Regions from separate parts of the Micromonospora haikouensis genome, predicted to be linked through region 1. Evidence: riboswitches for the same ligand, from Rfam matches in the RefSeq annotation. Region 1 holds a riboswitch; each other region holds the start of a gene.
The links. Region 1 has a riboswitch for cyclic di-AMP ahead of TK50_RS11695 (C39 family peptidase). Riboswitches for the same ligand answer to the same signal wherever they lie in the genome.

Region 2: linked by a shared signal. The riboswitch ahead of TK50_RS22595 (coiled-coil domain-containing protein) and the one ahead of TK50_RS11695 (C39 family peptidase) in region 1 are both predicted to bind cyclic di-AMP.
Region 3: linked by a shared signal. The riboswitch ahead of TK50_RS04560 (coiled-coil domain-containing protein) and the one ahead of TK50_RS11695 (C39 family peptidase) in region 1 are both predicted to bind cyclic di-AMP.

What each region holds. Positions count from the first base shown of each region.
Region 1 covers NZ_JXSX01000001.1:2,822,328-2,828,105, forward strand. Annotated here, with positions in the region: gene TK50_RS11690 (hypothetical protein) at 102-869, shown strand; cyclic di-AMP (ydaO/yuaA leader) riboswitch at 1,328-1,470, shown strand; gene TK50_RS11695 (C39 family peptidase) at 1,687-2,559, shown strand; gene TK50_RS11700 (CDP-glycerol glycerophosphotransferase family protein) at 2,707-4,407, opposite strand; gene TK50_RS11705 (bifunctional cytidylyltransferase/SDR family oxidoreductase) at 4,450-5,778, opposite strand, start outside.
Region 2 covers NZ_JXSX01000003.1:212,748-218,525, forward strand. Annotated here, with positions in the region: gene TK50_RS22575 (cellulose binding domain-containing protein) at 1-165, shown strand, start outside; gene TK50_RS22580 (hypothetical protein) at 304-711, opposite strand; gene TK50_RS34205 (hypothetical protein) at 870-1,013, opposite strand; gene TK50_RS22585 (STAS domain-containing protein) at 1,354-1,716, shown strand; gene TK50_RS22590 (SRPBCC family protein) at 1,794-2,243, shown strand; gene TK50_RS22595 (coiled-coil domain-containing protein) at 2,293-3,363, opposite strand; cyclic di-AMP (ydaO/yuaA leader) riboswitch at 3,368-3,497, opposite strand; gene TK50_RS22600 (cation diffusion facilitator family transporter) at 3,651-4,565, opposite strand; gene TK50_RS22605 (HelD family protein) at 4,672-5,778, opposite strand, start outside.
Region 3 covers NZ_JXSX01000001.1:995,756-1,001,533, forward strand. Annotated here, with positions in the region: gene TK50_RS04550 (helix-turn-helix transcriptional regulator) at 1-375, opposite strand, end outside; gene TK50_RS04555 (carbonic anhydrase) at 569-1,279, shown strand; gene TK50_RS04560 (coiled-coil domain-containing protein) at 1,397-2,422, opposite strand; cyclic di-AMP (ydaO/yuaA leader) riboswitch at 2,427-2,557, opposite strand; gene TK50_RS04565 (YibE/F family protein) at 2,724-4,163, opposite strand; gene TK50_RS04570 (heavy metal translocating P-type ATPase) at 4,518-5,778, shown strand, end outside.

The DNA.
Region 1 (5,778 bases):
CACCCACCGCCGCCCCAGCCGCCGGGCCCGTACGCCGTAGGCGTCCCGCCCGGCGGCGGCCCGGATCCCTTTCCGCCTCCCCTGCCCGCGAGGTGCCGACCATGGACATCGTTCTCTACCAGTTCCTGACCGAGGTGCCGCTGGCCGCCGCCATCTGGTCCGTGCTGCTCGTGCTGGCGCTCACCGTGCTCGCCGTGCTGGTCGCCCGCCCCGAGCGGGACCGCCCGCCCGCCGTCGAGCCCCCGGTCCGGCCCGCCGCCCCGCCCGCCCCGGCCGCCGCAGACCTGCGCCGGTACGCCGAGGAGGTGGCGGTGGCCGCCGCCGGGGCGGCGCAGAACGCCCGCCGCCGACGGGCCGCCTGGACGGCCGCCCAGGACGCCGCCGAGCGGGCCTGGCAGGCGTACGACGAGGCGGAGACCGCCGCCCGACGCTTCCGCGACGCGGGCGCGCTGCCGACGCCGCACACCCCGCGTACCCCCGCCGAGTACGCGGCCCGGGAGCGCTGGCTGCACCACGCCGCCACGGCGGCCCACCTGCGGGGCGAGTTGTCCATCGGGCAGCTCTGCGACGTCTTCGCCCGCCGGGGCGGCTGGGACCCCCGGCTGCACCCGGTGGAGCAGGAGGTCGTCCTGGCCCGGGCCGTCCGGGACGGCAGGCTGGCCCGCTACCGTGCCGCCGCCGCACGCGAGCGGGCCGCGTGGGGCGACGCCGAACTGGCGGCCGAGGCCGCCCGGGCGCTGGCCGCCGAGGCGTACGCCGCCGCCGAGCGCGCCCGGCCCGCCCACGCGCCGGCGACCAGCGCCACGGCCTCCGGCAGGGTCCTCGGGATCACCGGCTGGCGCCCACCCCGCCCCGCCCCGGCACGGTAACCGCGGAAACCGCGGTGGTGGTGACCGCCGTGACCGCCGTGACCGCCGTGACCGTCGTGACCGTGGTCACTGCGGTGACCGCCGTGATCAAGAGGTTTGCGTCATCGTGGAGATCAACTCTGACGCTTTTCTCTTGATCACCGAGGCGGGGGCAGGGCGGGGGCAGGGCGGGGGCAGGGCGGGGGTGTGAGGCGGGTCATGGTGGGGTGGGATCGGGCAGGCGGGGCCATTCGGTTTGATCGGGGGCGGTAATCGCCGAGATTCGCGGCGCGTCGTCCCGTTGCGGGTCCGCTGGCGTCGGATGGGTCGGCAGTCCCATTGAGTCGCGTCAGTCTCCGAATGCCCCGTAAATGGGTCGGTCAGCGGACGTTTAAGCAGGTGGCGGGGGGTTGGCAGGACTTCCGTCGGCCAGTAGTGTCGGCCCGTCTGGTGCGGTACCCGATCGCAAGAGGCGACGCCGCGCCGACCCGCTCAATCGTGAAGATCACGAACCGGGGACCCATTGCACGTCCGGGGTGAATCCGCGGGCCACGGCCTGCGGTAGGGCGATCTTCCCGCCCGAATCCGTCAGCTAACCCGGTAGGCGGTATCGGAAGGAGTTCCATCCTCGTGCAGCACGACCCCACCCCCCGGGTTGTTCCTCCACCACGGAGCCCGGTGCCCGTGTCCGCCGCCGCCGAGCCGGCGCACTGACCGTCGCACCCCTGCGTACGCCCGCCTGAGCGGGCGCCCCAGAAAGCGGACCCCACCGGCCGCGGACACCGTCCGCCGCCGTGCGCCGACGCGCGCCCGGGTGCCTCCGCTTCCGCCCCGTCCCGTGGAGGAACACGTGAACGATCAGCTCAAGCGGCACCTGCGGCGACTCGCCACGGAACGCCCGTACCAGGTCGTCGCCGGCTCCGCCGCGGCGCTGCTGCTGGCCTCCGGCACCGGCGCGCTGCTCGCCGCCGTCGACGACGACGCCCCCGCCCCGCAGCGGACCACCAACGCCGCCGTGGCCGAGGTGGCACCCCGCCTCGACGGCGCGGCCAGCCGCGCCCAGGCCCGGATCGCCGCGCCGCTCGCTGCCCCGAGCAGCGCCGCGCCGTCGCCGAGCGCCACCTCGGCGGCCCCGAACCCCGACCTGACGGCCTCGGCGACGCCGAAGAAGACCACGGCGAAGCCCGCGGCCCCGAAGCCGCCGTCGTCCAAGGTCCTCGACTACGACTACGAGGCCCAGAGCACCTACTACTACTGCGGCCCGGCTGCGGTGCGCAACGCGCTCTCCGCCACCGGTGTCGACGGCACCCAGGACGACCTGGCCGCGCGCCTCGGCACCACGGAGATGGGCACCAACTCGGCCTACGACACCACCCGTGTGCTCAACGAGATGGTCAAGGGCGAGCCGTACCGGACCCGGCTGATCCCCGGCGGCGCCGCCACCCCGGCGGAGACGGAGCGGCTCCGGGCCGACGTGGTGAAGGCGGTCAGCGCCGGTCGCGGCGTCGTGGTCAACATCGCCGGCGACGCCACCGACGTCGACGGCGGCTGGCACTCGTTCCCCGGCGGCCACTACATCGCCGTCGTGGGCTACCGCGACTCCGGGCGCACCGTGCGGATCGCCGACTCGGCGGACCCGGCCGTCCCGGCGTACTGGATCAGCACCGCCGCGCTGGCCCACTGGGCGGCGACGCGGGGCTACTCGGCCTGACATCACCCTCCCCCCCCACCGGCCCCGGCTCTCCTCCGCAGAGAGCCGGGGCCGGTGCCGTCTCCGGGTAGGCGGGGGCGGCCTCGATCCTTGGACAGTTGCGGTTCAAGGCGAACAGCAACTGTCCAAGAATCGGAGGCGGGACGATCAGGCGGTGGGGGAGTGGGTCATCGCGTCGGCGGCGCGCGGGGCCGGCGGGTTCCAGCCCGGCTCCAGCTCCCGGCGGGCCGCCGAAAGGAACGCCTCGGCGTACGACTCGGCCGGGAAGTCGCCCAGGTAGTGGGCCCGGGTGCCCCAGCGGGCCGCCGCCTTCGGGTCGGTGTCCAGCAGCAGGCCGAGCACCTCGTCGAGGTTGCCCGCGTCGCTCCGCAGCACGTAACCCGAGCCGGCCAGCGGGAACCGCTCGACGAACCGGTCGCCGTCGCCGACCATGTCCGTCACCGCGTACGGCTTGCCGGAGTAGAGGTAGTCGGAGATGACGCCGGAGACGTCCGAGACGAGCGCGTCGGAGCGGTTGACGCAGTCGACCAGGGACAGCTCCCGGCTGGCCGCCGCGCCGAAGACGTGCTGCCGCCCGGTGCGGGCCCGGTCCGCCGCCAGCAGCTCCGTGAGCCGGGCGAGCTGCCGCGCCGACGCCGGGTTCTGCCCCGTGTACGGGTGGGCGCGCAGGATCACCGTCGCGCCCCGGGCCAGCAGGCCCCGCACGATCGTCTCGCCCACCGGCAGCGAGCAGTAGTTCGCGTCGGCGTGGTGCCCCGTCCAGGTCGGGGTGTAGAGCACCGTCGGGTTCGCCAGGCCGGTGGCCGGCGCGCGGCGTACCTCGATCGACTCGACCTGGGGGCGGCCGACCACGACGAACTTCTCCGCCGGGATGTCCACCCCGGCGCGGGCGTACCGGTCGATCGCCGCCCGCCCGGCCACGAAGTTGCGGTCGAACAGCGCCGTGACCGGGTTGGCGCTCGGTGCCTTGTCGCTGTCGCCGTGGTGGATCTGCACGTGGGTGAGCTGCGAGAACCGGATGCAGTGGCTGTTCTTCGCCCCGTGGTTGACGTAGAACGCCACCTTCAGGCTCGGCACCAGCGCCTCGTCCATCGCCTTCAGCGTCGGGCAGTAGACCACCGGGGCGCTGGTGGCCGCGGCGATCGGGGCGAGGAACTCCGGCTCCCGCACCATCACGAAGAACGGCCGGCCGATCCGCTCCAGGTACGGCAGCCACATGGTGACCTGGTATTCCGACCCGGGCGGGGCGGAGAAGTGCAGCAGGAACTCCGGCCGGTGCGCCCGCAGCGCTCGGGCCACCGCCGAGCCACCCGCCCCGGGCCGGAACCGTCGCTTCGCCAGGTCGGCCGCGACCGCCCCGGCCCCCGCGCCGACGGCGAGGGCCACCAGCAGGGCGACCCAGGCCGGCAGCACCAGGGCGGCGGCCAGCGCCACCACGGCGAGCAGCACCAGCAGGGCGTCGCCCAGCCGGGCCGCGATCAACGGGGTCCACGACCGCACGGGCAGGTTCGCCGCCCGGATCTCCAGGTCGCCGGCCTGCCGCAGCGGCCCCACCAGCAGCACCAGCCCCAGCAGCACCAGGGCCGTCGCCGCCAGCGCCGGGTCGAAGCCGGCGTCGAGCCGTCGCGCGTACCCGACGAGGATGCCGGCGGCGAGCAGCACCGCCTCGGCGGTGCTGTCGGCGGCCGGGCGGACCCGGCGCTCCCAGCCGGCGGCGGCGAGGGCCGCCACCGCGAGCGCCAGGCCCCAGCCCGTCGCCCCGGTCAGGGCGAGGGTGAGGAACGCCAGCACCGCCAGGCCGGTGGCCGCCACCCGGGCGGCCAGCTTCCTGACCAGGTCACCACGCATGTCGCTTCGCTTCCTTCGCCCGTCGCGGTGGCCGTCGACCCGTCAGCCGGCCGTGGCCGGGGCGGACGCCCGGCTGGCCTGGGCGGGCACGCCCGCGGCGGGCAGCTCGCCCGGCGCCCGGCGTACGTCGATGACCTGCCCGGTCAGCTCGGAGATCAGCACGTCCAGCGACGACTGGGCGACGGTCTCGGCGGCCAGCAGGGTGTGCTCCGGCTCCTCGCCGAACGCCTTGGTGCGCATCGGCGTGGCGGTGCGCTCCGGGTTGATGCAGTTGACCCGTACGCCGAACTCGGCCCACTCGTCGGACAGCGCCTGGGTGAGGTTGACCAGGGCGGCCTTGGTGGCCGAGTAGAGCGCGTAGCGGGCCCGGCCCCGGGTGTACGAGCTGGACGTGTAGAGCAGCAGCTGGCCCTTGGTCTGCTGCAGGTACGGCAGCGACTGCCGGGCGATGGTGACCGGGCCGACGAAGTTGACGTGCAGGACCCGGTCCATCGTCTCCTGGTCCATCTCGGCCAGCTCGCCCTTTTCCAGGATGCCGGCGGTGACGACCACGTGGTCGATCCGGCCGGTGGCCTCGAAGGCGGTCTTCAGCGCGGCCTCGACGTCCTCGGCGCGCTCGACGTGGGTGCCGGTGGTGGAGCGGCTGAACGGGAAGACCTGCGCGCCGTGGCGGCGGGCCAGCTCGGTCAGCTCGTGGCCGATGCCGTAGCTGCCCCCGAACACGACGATCGTGCGGCCGGTCAGCTCCTCGGTGTAGCCCCGGTCGGTCAGCCGGGGGGCCTGCGCGGCGGCGAGCTGGAACAGCTTGTCCGCCAGGTGCACGTCGACCGGGTGGGTGACCTTGATGTTCTCGTCCGAGCCGTCGATCACCTTGATCGGGGTGCCCGGCAGGTAGCGCAGCACGACGCCGCAGTCGTCGGTGGCGGCGAAGTCGGGGTCGCCGGCGGCGATCCGGTACGCCTCGCGGATCGTGCCGGACCGGAACGCCTGCGGGGTCTGCCCCCGGCGCAGCGTGGAGCGCACCGGGATGTCGGTGATGCAGTCGTTGTCGTCGACCTGGATGATCGTGTCGGCCGACGGGATCGCCACGTCGACCGCCGAGTACGTCCAGAGCGCGTTGACGCACTCCCGCACGATCCGGCCGCTGAGCAGCGGGCGCACCGCGTCGTGGAAGAGGATGTTGACGTCGCCCTCGCCGACCGCGTCCAGCGCGATGCGGGTGGTGGCGTTGCGCGTGTCACCGCCGGCGATGACCTTGCTGACCTTGCGGAAGCCGGCCTTGTCGACGATCTGCTGGGCGTCGGGGACGTGCCCGTCGGCCATCAGCACGATGATCTCGTCGATCTCGGGGGCCGCCTCGAAGACCGCCAG
Region 2 (5,778 bases), on a different contig from region 1:
CAGCTCTGGGGCGGCACCTACACCCAGACCGGCGCGCAGGTCGTGGTGCGGGACGCGGGCTGGAACGGGACGCTGCCCGTCGGCGGCAGCACCACCTTCGGCTTCGTGGCCAGCGGGACCGGAGCCAACTCGACCCCGGCGATCCTGACCTGCACGGCCAACTGACCGCACACTGACCGCCCCGCGCGGTCCCGAAACGCCGGGCCGGCCTCCCCGCACGGAGGCCGGCCCGGTTCGCGTCTCGAAGGGCCGGCGACGGCCGGCCGGGGATGCTCAGCCCTCCAGGGCCCAGCCGCCCAGGGCTCAGCCGTCCAGGCCGACCGGGGAGTTGGGTCGGTCGACGTCGACGAACTCGATCTCCTCGACGTCGCGCTCGCCCCGCCGCCCGGCGGCCCGCGCCGCCGAACCGGCGGCCCAGCCGATCGCCGCGCCGGCCAGGGCGGCCCCGATCAGCAGCGCCCAGGGCAGGGCGGGCCGGCGACCGGCGAGCGCGTCGAAGGCCAGCACCGCCCGGCGGCGCGCCTCGTCGGCCGCGGAGCCGACCAGGTCACCCGCCTCGTCGGCGAGGCCCGAGCCGCTGCGCCGGGCGGAGCGGGCGGTGTCGCGAACGCTGTCCCCGGCCGAGACGACGGCGGAGGCCAGGTGCTGCCACGCCTGGTCCGCGATCCGCTCGGGCTTGCTGCGGCGCTCCAGCAGGTTGGTTCCGAACATCGTGCTACCTCCTCGGGTGCCGAAGCTTGCGGCCACTTCGGACTGCGGCGTGGGTCCGGTGGGCGGTCGCCCGGGCGTTGCCCCGGCGCGGTCCGCCCACCGGGGCAGTGCCCCACCCGGCGCCGCCGCAAACCCCCCGGCGCGCGCCGGCCGTGCCCTCAGCGTACGGACACCACCGCCGCGCCCCGGGCGAAGTCGTCGTCGTCATCGTCATCGTCGTCCCCGGCGCCGCCGAAGCCGCAGGCCAGCATGAGTGCGAGCAGCGCGCCGACGCCGGCCAGGCCGGCCAGTCTCCGGATCATGGGTGGTCCCTTCCGAGCTACGGGTGTGGACGTCGCCGATGCTAGGCGGGGCGGGCAACGGTGGCGGGTCCCGCCCGTGGCGGCCGGGTGGGCACACGCCCGGGGTGCGGGGTGCGCGCAAAGGTCGGAGGGGACCGCTACCCTGGGTCGGCGACACCGGCCCCCGGGCTGGTCGTCCGGCAAACAGGATCTGAAAAGTCCGGATAAGGGCAACGTGTTTTGCCCTGATCCACGAATTGCTCATCCCGAGGGGTGGCGACCGAGGCCATCGGAGGAATACTCTCGGTCGCGGCCCGCGTACTGATGAGGCGCCCGTCAACGGGCGAGTGGAGGTGCTCGCGTGAGCCTGTCGATCGTGAAGTCGGTTCTTTCCGGTGGTGTCATCGAGATCGCCCCGCGCGGTGAGATCGACGTCGACACCGCGTACGAGGTGCGTGAAGCCATCGCCGAGGTGCTCACCAAGGGGCGGCCCGCCCGCATCGAGCTGAACATGCGTCTCGTCACCTTCATCGACTCGGTCGGCATCAGCGCGATGGTGGCCGGCTTCCAGACCGCCGAGGTCAGCGGGGTGAAGCTGGTCGTCACCGAGCCGAGCCGCTTCGTGCACCGGCAGCTCTGGGTGACCGGCCTGCTCGGGCTCTTCGGTGCCCCGGAGCCCTACCTCGCGGGCACGGCCACCCCCGAGGTGCTGCCGGGCGCCTGACGCGGCTGCCGGCGCTGGTCCACGTGCCGGGGCCTCCGACCCTTCCCCCACGCCCCCGGGTGGGGGACGATCGACGGATGCCCCGGCGCGACAGCTTCCAGTACTCGGTCCAGGCCCGCTGCTCGCGGGCGGAGGCGGTGGCGCTGCTCAGCGATCCCGCCCGGCAGACCGAGCTGCATCCGTTGATCACGCGGGTGCGCCGGCTGTCGCCCCGACCGGGCGCACTGGCCAGCTACGCGATCACCGACCAGCTCGCCGCCGGGCCGGTGCGCTTCGGCGTGACGTACCAGGCGGACGTGCTGGTGGTGACCGACGACGAGATCGTCACGGTGGCCCGGCAGCGGCCGGCCACGACGGTGCGTAACCACACGCGGCTGCGCGACGAGCCGGACGGCCTCGTCCGCGTCGATGTGGAGATCACCCTGGTCGCACCGACGCCGCTGTTCGCGTACGCCTTCCGGCAGGCCCGCTCGGCGCACCTCGGGCTGGCCCGCCGGCTCGGCGAGGTGCTCGGCCGGGCGGCGTAGCGCCCCGGCGACCGTCCCGTCGGGGGAGGGCCGCCGGGGCGGTCGCGGGTCAGATCACCGACAGGTGCACGTGGTTGGTGTGGTCGCTGGACGGGTCCCCGTTTCCGCCGCTGTACGCCTTCCAGCCGCTGCTGGGCAGCCAGATCTGCTTGAACCAGATCACGTACAGCACGGCGAGCCGGTCGGCGTTGCGCACGAAGTACGCGGCCAGGTTGTTGCCGTAGGTGCGGTCCCCGCCGCTGGCCACGCCGCCGAAGCCGCCCTTCTGCGCGGCGAAGTCGCAGGCCCGGCCCTTCGGGTGCTCGCCTGAGCCGCCGGGCCGGTAGCAGGAGACGTACCGGGTGAAGCCGGCGGCCTTGGCCTGGTTGAGCGCGTGCAGGGTGCGCGGGGTGATGCAGCCGTTGGCGGGGGTGGGGTCGTTGACGCTGCACGACTCCGCCGGCCAGGAGCCGTCGGAGTTGCGCTTCGCGGGGGTGGCGTTCGCGCTGGAGGTGCCGCCTGGGCTGGACCCGCCGCCGCTGCTGCTGGCCTTGTTGTTGGCCACGGTGAGGGCCCGCTCGGCCTGCTCCTTGCGCTTGCCCATCAGCGCGACCTGCTTGCGCTGCTCGCGGATCTCGCCGTCGAGGGCCTGCCGGGTCTTCGTCGCCTCGTCCCGGGTGGTCAGCAGCTCGCGCAGCGCCCGGTCCTCGTTCGCGGCGATCGTGTCGAGCGCGGCGGCCCGGTCCAGGAACCCCTCGGGGGAGCTGCTGTCGAGCAGCACCGAGGCGGCGGTGAGCCGGCCCTTCTTGTACGCCACCCCGGCGATCTCGCCGACCTTGGCGCCGCGGGTGACCAGCTCGGCCTCGACCGTCTTGAGCTGGCCGCCGAGCTGCTGCTGCCGCTTCACCGACCGGTCGAGGGCGGTCTTGGCCTCCAGGTAGCCCTTGCTCGCCGCCTCGAGCTGGGCGCGCAGGGCGGGCGTGCCGCCCTCCTCGTCGTCGCCGGGTGCGGCGAGCAGGCCGACGGGCGGCGCGGCCCCGGCCGGCGTCACCGGCGCGACCCCGAGGCCGACGGCGAGCGTCAGCACCAGCGCCGCCGCCACCCGGGCGGCGAGCCTTCCTACAGGTGCCACTACTGGCATATGCGTGTCCTTCCGTCAGCCGCCGACCGGGTTAGCTGACGGGTTCGGGACGGAAGATCCCTACCGCTGGAGCGGATGCACCCCACAAACATGGTTCCCCGGCTCGCCCGCAGGCGATTAGGCGGCGGCCACCACAGGCGCCGGAGGGCGCCGCCCGGCGATGGCCGGGGCCGAGCCTACCGGTGCGCGTGGGACCAGCGCTGCTTCCGTGACGGAGGGTACGCGGATGAAACCTGTCAAGTCAGTCATTCGGCCACGAATGTCGCGAAAATTGATGAGCCTCGGTCTCACCAGCCGGCCGGCCCGCAGCCGTCGCGGGCGGCTCCCGGCTCGACCTGCAGGGTGGCGTGCTCGATGTGGAAGTCCTCGTGCAGGGCGGTGCGGGCGGCGGTCAGCACCGCGCCGACCTCCGCGCCGGGCGCCATGGTCAGGTGGGCCGAGGCGACCTCCATGCCGGAGGTCAGCGTCCAGACGTGCAGGTCGTGCACCTCGACCACGCCGGGCACGGCGGCCAGCCGGTCGTGCACGGCGGTCACCTGGAGGTGCTCCGGCGCGGCCTGCACCAGGATGCGCACCGCGGCCCGCCCGAGCCGCCAGGTGCGGGGCAGGATGAACACGCCGATCGCGACGGCCACCGCCGGGTCCGCCCACCACCAGCCGGTGGCCATGATCAGCGCCGCCGCGCCGATCACGCCGACCGACCCGAGCAGGTCGCCCAGCACCTCCAGGTACGCCCCGCGCAGGTTGATGCTCTCCTTCGCCCCGCTGCGCAGCAGGGCGAACGCGGCGACGTTGGCGAGCAGGCCCAGCACCGCCACCACGAGCATCGGGCCGGTGGTGACCTCGGGCGGGTCGCCGAAGCGGCGGACGGCCTCGACGAGGACGTAGACGGCGACGCCGCTGAGCAGCAGGGCGTTGCCGAGCGCGGCGAGCACCTCCAGCCGGTAGAGCCCGAACGTGCGCTGCGGGTCGGCGGTGGCCCGGCGGGTGGCGGTGATCGCGGCGAGCGCCATGCCGATGCCGAGCACGTCGGTGAACATGTGCCCGGCGTCGGAGAGCAGCGCCAGCGAGCCGGTGCCGAGCGCGGTCACCGCCTCGACGATCATCAGCGCGGCGAGCAGCGCGAACGCCGCCCAGAGTCGACCCGAGTGGCGGTCCGCCGCGTTCGCCGCCCCGTGGTGGTGGTCATGACCTGCGCCCACGCCCACACCCTCCGTCCGTGATCCCCGCCCGGCCCAATCTATGCTCACATCGCAATATGTGCAAGTGATCGACAGCGGTCCGGCCGGGGAACGGCCGGGCGCCGGATCAGCCCGTGGGTTCGACGGTGACGAGGCGCTGGGTCGCCCGGGACAGCGCCACGTACAGCGTCCGCACGCCCGACCCCGGGTCGGCCCGGATCTCGCCCGGGGCGACCAGCACCACCCCGTCGTACTCCATGCCCTTGGCCTGGAGGCTGGTCACCACCTGCAGGCGCGGCGCCGCCCGGCCCGCCAGCCAGCCCGCCACCTCGTCGCGGCGCGGCACCGGCGTGATCACCCCGACCGTGCCCTCCACCTCGCCGAGCAGGTCGCCGACCGCCGCGACGGTCGCCGCCGCCAGTTCGGCCGCCGGCACGGTCAGCTCGACCGGGGCCACGCCGGTGGACCGCACCGCGCGGGGCAGCGCCAGGTCCGGGTAGAGCCGGCGGATCTCCGCCTCCGCCACCGCGAAGATCTCCGCCGAGTTGCGGTAGTTGGTGGTCAGCTCGAACTGGTGCCGCCGGCGGCGGCCCAGCGCCGCGTCCCGGGCCCGGGTCAGCTCCTCCGGGTCCCCCGTCCACGCGGTCTGCGCCGGGTCGCCCACCACCGTCCAGGACGCCAACCGGCCACGCCGGCCGATCATCCGCCACTGCATCGGCGACACGTCCTGCGCCTCGTCGACCACCACGTGCGCGAAGTCGCGGTAGTCCTCGGGCCGCTCCCGGGCCGCCTCCCGCGCCGCGCGCTGCCGGTCGGCATGCGTGCTCAGCTCGCGTACGCCCCCGGCGAGCTGGAACGGGTCGCGCCTCGCCCGCTTCGGCTGCAGCGGCTTGCCCAGCAGCGCGTCCAGCTCGTCGAGCAGGGCGACGTCGGCGATCGTGAGCCCCTCGACGTCCAGCGCCCGGTACGCCTCGACGAGCAGGCCGACCTCCGCCCGGGACAGCACCCCGGCGGCGTACCGCCGCAGCCGGTCGGGGCGGGCCAGCCAGCCCAGCACGTGCCGGGGGTGCAGCCGCGGCCACCACGCCTTGAGGAACTCGCGGAACTCGGGCCGCTCGGCGATCTCGTCCTCGAACGCGCGCTGCTCCGGCAGCCGGCCGATGCCCAGCCGCCGGGCCTGCGCCCACAGCGCCGCGAACACCCCGTCGAAGCCCGCCCGGCGCGACTCGTTGCG
Region 3 (5,778 bases), 1.8 Mb from region 1:
GTCCGGGGCGTGCCCACCCGGGGCGCTCCGTCCGGTCTGGTCCGGGGCGTCCCGTTCGGGCTGGTCGGTGGTGAAGAGGGCGAGGAGGTCGCCGACCTGGCGGTCCGCCTCGGCCGGGTGGCGGAAGTGGCCGCTGGGGTTGACCGTGTATTCGTTGCGCCGGCCGACCCGGGTCCGCCGCAGGTAGCCGCCGGCCTCCAGGTCGGCCACGATCGCCTGCGCCGCGCGCTCGGTCACGCCCACCTCGTCCGCGACGTCGCGCAGCCTGGCGGTCGGGTTGCGGGCGATGGCGAGCAGGACGTGGCCGTGGTTGGTGAGGAACGTCCAGTTCCGGGTGTTCCCGTTCCCGCCTGCTGTCGTCGCCATGTCGGACATGTTAGGGCTCGGCGACGACGCCCACGCCCCTGGGCCGACGCGGGCCGGAGCGCGGGCCTGCGCAACCCCTTCCCAAAGCAGGAAATGTGTATCACGTAACGCTTGACGTGCCTTTCGCTGCGTGTGACCGTGGGGGAACTGGTCGTGCGCGTGAATGACGAGGTGATGGGGCATGGAGCATTCCAGCATGTCGATGGCTCAGGCGGGCTCCGGGCAGCTAGACCCCCTCTCGTCCGTCGGGCGACCGGGCGAGCCGGGCGCTGCCTGCACCCCGGCCCGGGCCCTCGCCGAGCTGCACGCCGGCAACCACCGCTTCGTCAGCGGAACGCCGCGCCACCCCAACCAGGACGCCGACCACCGGGCGGCCGTCGCCGACGGGCAGCACCCGTTCGCGGTGATCGTCGGCTGCTCCGACTCCCGCCTCGCCGCCGAGATCATCTTCGACCGTGGCCTGGGGGACCTCTTCGTGGTCCGCACCGCCGGGCACACCGTCGGCCCCGAGGTGCTGGGCAGCGTCGAGTACGCCGTGACCGTGCTGGGCACCCCCCTGGTGGTGGTGCTCGGCCACGACTCCTGCGGGGCGGTGCAGGCGGCCAAGGCGGCGGCCGGCACCGGCAGCGAGCCCGCCGGCAACCTGCGGGCCGTGGTGGACGCCGTGGTGCCCAGCCTGCACCGGGCCGCCGAGCGGGGCGTCGAGGGCATCGACGAGATCATCGACATCCACATCGCGTGCACGGTCGAGGCGATGCTCGACCGGTCGCCCGTGCTGGCCGCCGAGGTCGACGCGGGCCGCTGCGCGGTCGTCGGGATGTCGTACCGGCTCAGTGCCGGCGGGGTGCGGACGGTGGCCGCCGTGCCGGCCGCCATGGCGGCGGACGCCACCCCGGCCCGCGCCGCCGCCTGACGCACCCCCGCCGCCCGGCGCTCACCCCGGCCCTGACGCGCACCGCCGCCCGAGACACGACGAGAGGGGCCGCCCCCACAGCGGGACGGCCCCTCTCGTCGTGCGCGGCGCGCCGCGTCAGAGCAGCGACATGTGCACGTGGTCCGTGTGGTTGGACGGCCCGCTGTAGGACTTCCAGCCGGTCGCCGGGAACCAGATCTGCCGGTTCCAGATGACGTAGTAGATGCCGAGCCGGTCGGCGTTGCGGATGAGGAACGCGGCGAGGTTGTTGCCGTACATCCGGGTGTCGTTGTTGTGCCAGGGGGAGAACCCGCTGTTCTGGAGCGACCAGTCGCAGGCCCGGCCCTTGGGGTGTTCCCACGGCCCGCCCGGCCGGTAGCAGCCCACGAACCGGTTGAAGCCGGCCCGCTTGGTCTCCTTGTAGGCGTGCAGGGTGCGGGGCGTGATGCAGCCGGAGGTGGTGGGGTCGTTCTCGCTGCACGACTCGGGCCGCCAGTCGCCGTCCGACGTCCGGCCCGGCCCGATCCTCGCGACCGGGGAGGTGGCGTTGACCAGGCCGCCGGTGAAGCCCTTGCCGCCGACCAGGGCGAGTGCCTTCTCGGCGTCGAACTTCTTCTTCGCCATGACCGACGCCTGCTTCTGCTGCTCGCGCACCTCGGCGTCGAGCGCGAGCTTGGCCTGCTCGGCGCGGTTCTTCGCCGCGCTGACCTCGGCCAGCTTGTTGGCGTTGACCATGTTCAGCTCGTCGAGGGCCGAGGCGCGCTTGACGAACGAGTCCGGTGTGTTGCTCTCCAGCAGCATCGCCATCGCGCCGACCCGGCCGGTCCGGTACGACTGCGCGGCCATCTCGCCGACCTGCGGCGCGAGCGCGTCCAGCTCCTCCTGGGCCTTGCGCACCTCGTCGGCGAGCTGGGCCTGGCGCTTCTTGGACTTCTCGAGCTTCGACTTCGCCTGGGCGTAGTCCCGGTTCGTCGCCTCGATGACGTCGGTGATGAGCTGGGGCTCGTCGTCCTCCTCGTGCCCCGAGGGTTGGGGGGCGGCGGCGGGCAGGGCGAGCGCCGGGGCGGCCGGCCCGGCGACGACCGCCAGGGCAGCGAGCACGGCCACCACGGGTGTCAACCAGCGGTGCAGGGGTGCCGTCACAATGTTCCCTTCCATCGACCGCCGACCGGGTTAGCTGACGGGTTCGGGGCGGAAGCGGCCCCTACCGCTCGCGCGGATTCACCCCGGGCACCTGGTTCCCCGGCTCGCCTTGCGGCGATTGGGCGGCGGCACCGCAGGCGCCGCTTCGCGCCTTCGGCGGTGACCGGCAGCGAGGTTACCCGAGAGCCCATGCGGGGAGCTACGTCCGGATGCCGACTAAAAGCGTCATTTCGTAATCGCCATCGGTAATCAGTGATGCGCTTCTCAGGGCGGATGCCGCCACCGGTCACGCTGTGAAGTGTCACCATGCGGTGTCCGTGCCTCCTTCTCGGTGCGGCCGTCCGGCCGGGGGGTGGGTGGGGGCGTGGTCGTCGGGGAACCCCTCGGCCGCCCGGCCGCCGCCGAGCGCCTCCAGCGCGAGATTGCGGTCCGCGGTCCGCCGCCCGCCCCCGGGGGTACGCGCCGCCGGCACGTCCCCGCCGTCCGCCGGGCCGGGCCGGGACGCGGCGGTGTGCCCCTCAGCGGTGTGCCCCTCAGCCGTGTGTCCCGCCGCCGTGCGCCCCGCTGCGGTGACCACGGCGGCCAGCCCGGTGGTGAGCGGCACGGCGGCGATCAGGCCCAGCGTGGCGACCGCGCTGCGGACGATCTCCTGGGCGAGGAACTCGCTGGTCAGGATCTCGGTCACGGGGCGGGAGTCGGCGGTGAGCAGGAGCAGCAGCGGCAGCGACGCGCCCGCGTACGCCAGCACGATCGTGTTGACCGTGGAGGCGATGTGCGCCCGGCCGACGCGGGTGGCCGCCCGGTAGAGCTGCAACCGGGACAGCCCCGGGTTGGCGTGCGCCAGCTCGGTGACCGTGGCCGCCTGGGTCACGGTGACGTCGTCGAGCACCCCGAGCGAACCGATGATGATGCCGGCCAGGAGCAGGCCGTGCAGGTCCACGTCGCCCCGGAACATCGACAGGGTGGTGGCGTCCTCGCTGCCGTACCCGGTGAGGTGGGTGGCCGCCGTGGCCAGGGTGCCCAGCAGGCCGGTGAGCACCAGGCTGCCCAGGGTGCCGAGGACGGCCACCGACGTCTGCGCGGTGACCCCGTGGGTGAGGTACAACACCACGAACATGATCAACGCGGAGCCGACGACGGCGATCGGCAGCGGCGACCCGCCCGCGCCGATGCCGGGCAGCACGAAGGTCAGCAGGATGGCGAAGGTGGCGGCGAGCCCGGCCAGGGCGGCCACCCCCCGCCAGCGGCCGAACGCGACGATCGCCAGCGCGAACACCACCGCCAGCCAGATCAGCGGGGCGCCGCGCTGGTGCTCGGCGATGTTGTAGGTGCTCGCCGCCGGGTCGGCCGGGTCGGTCAGCTTCACCAGCACGATCCGGTCGTCGACGGCTACGGTGGGCGCGCCGGGGCCGGTCGGGATCGGCGTCTCGACCTGCTGCCCGGCGTCGGGCCCCTGCTCCACCCGGACGGTCACCGTGCCGCACGGGCCGTCCGCGACGCCCGGCCCGCCGCCCTCCGGCGTCTCCGGCTGCGGCGGGCACTCCTCGGTGACCACCCGGGTCACCGTGCCGTGATAGCGGGGCACCGGCGAACCGCCGTCGACCTCGGGACCGCCGTCGCGGGGCCACAGGACGACCGCCGCGATCACGGTGAGCACGAAGAGGGGCACCACGGTCGCGACGAGGACCCGCCGCACCCCCGGTGGGGTGGGCGGAGCGGGTCGGTTGTGGTCGGCGCCCATCGACGATCTCCAAACGGTGTCAGCGCGGGATACGGCTCGGCGGCCCGGACGGTTCAGCGTCGCGGGCGATCGATCCGGGCCGGCTGCCCGGACGACCGCACCGGGCCGGCCGCCGGAGGACCTGCCCGTCCCGCGGGTCGCCCGAAGCCCCGCCCCACCGGCGGCCCGGTCTCCGCCCTGCGGACCGCCCGGAGCGGGATCCCACGTCCCATCGCCCGGAATCGTAGCCACCCTCACCTGCGAACGCAGGTCGGCCGACACCATGTCGGCGACATGGCGGTGTTCCGGCCGCCCTGATACCGCCATCTGGCCGACATCCTGCCGATTCGACGGCCGGCAGGGCATGTTGGAGACATGGCCCACGACGAGCACGCCGGACACGGCGGGCACGACAAGCACGCCGGGCACGACCCGGAGATGTTCCGCCGCCGGTTCTGGGTCTGCCTCGCGCTGACCCTGCCGATCGTCGTCACCAGCCACATGGTGATGGACTGGTTCGGCTACTCGCTGGAGTTTCCCGGCCGGGCCCTGGTCGGCCCGGTGCTCGGCTCGGCCGTCTTCTGGTGGGGCGGGTGGCCGTTCCTGGTCGGCGCGGTCCGGGAGCTGCGCGACCGGGCACCCGGGATGATGCTGCTCATCGCGATGGCGATCAGCGTGGCGTACGCCGCGTCGCTGGCCACCAGCGCCGGCGCGTTCGACCTGGACTTCTGGTGGGAGCTGGCGGCGCTGGTCACCATCATGCTGCTCGGGCACTGGCAGGAGATGAAGGCGATCGGCCAGGCCCGGGGCGCCCTCGCGGCGCTGGCCGCGCTGCTGCCCGACGACGCGGAGCGGGTCGGGCCCGACGGCGGCACCGAGCGGGTCCCCGTGGCCGCGCTGCACGTCGGCGACGTGCTGCTGGTCCGGCCCGGCGGTCGGGTGCCGGCCGACGGCCGGGTCGTCGACGGAGCCGCCGAGCTGGACGAATCCATGATCACGGGCGAGTCCCGCCCGGTCGCCCGGTCGGTCGGCGACCGGGTGGTGGCGGGCACGGTGGCCACGGACTCCGCGCTCCGGGTCGAGGTGCAGGCCACCGGCGAGGAGACCACCCTCGCCGGCATCCAGCGCATGGTCGCCGAGGCCCAGCGCTCCAGCGGCCGGGCCCAGGTGCTCGCGGACCGCTTCGCGGCCTGGCTGTTCTACGTCGCCACCGCCACCGCCGTGGTGACGGTCGTGGTCTGGTCCCTCCTCGGCGACACCGACGAGGCCGTCGTGCGGACCGTCACGGTGCTGGTCATCGCCTGCCCGCACGCGCTGGGGCTCGCGATCCCGCTGGTCATCGCGCTGTCTACGGCGGTGGCGGCGCGCTCCGGCATCCTGGTGAAGAACCGTCTCGCGCTGGAGCGGATGCGCACCGTCGACGCGGTGCTGTTCGACAAGACCGGCACCCTCACCCGGGGCGAGCACGCCGTGACCGGCGTCGCGGCCGTCGCGGGCACCGGCGAGGACGAGCTGCTGCGGCTGGCCGCCGGCGTCGAGGCGGACAGCGAGCACCCGCTGGCCCGCGCGATCGTCGCCGCCGCCGAACAGCGCGGCGGCCCCGCACCGGCCACCGGCTTCCGCGCCCTGCCGGGCC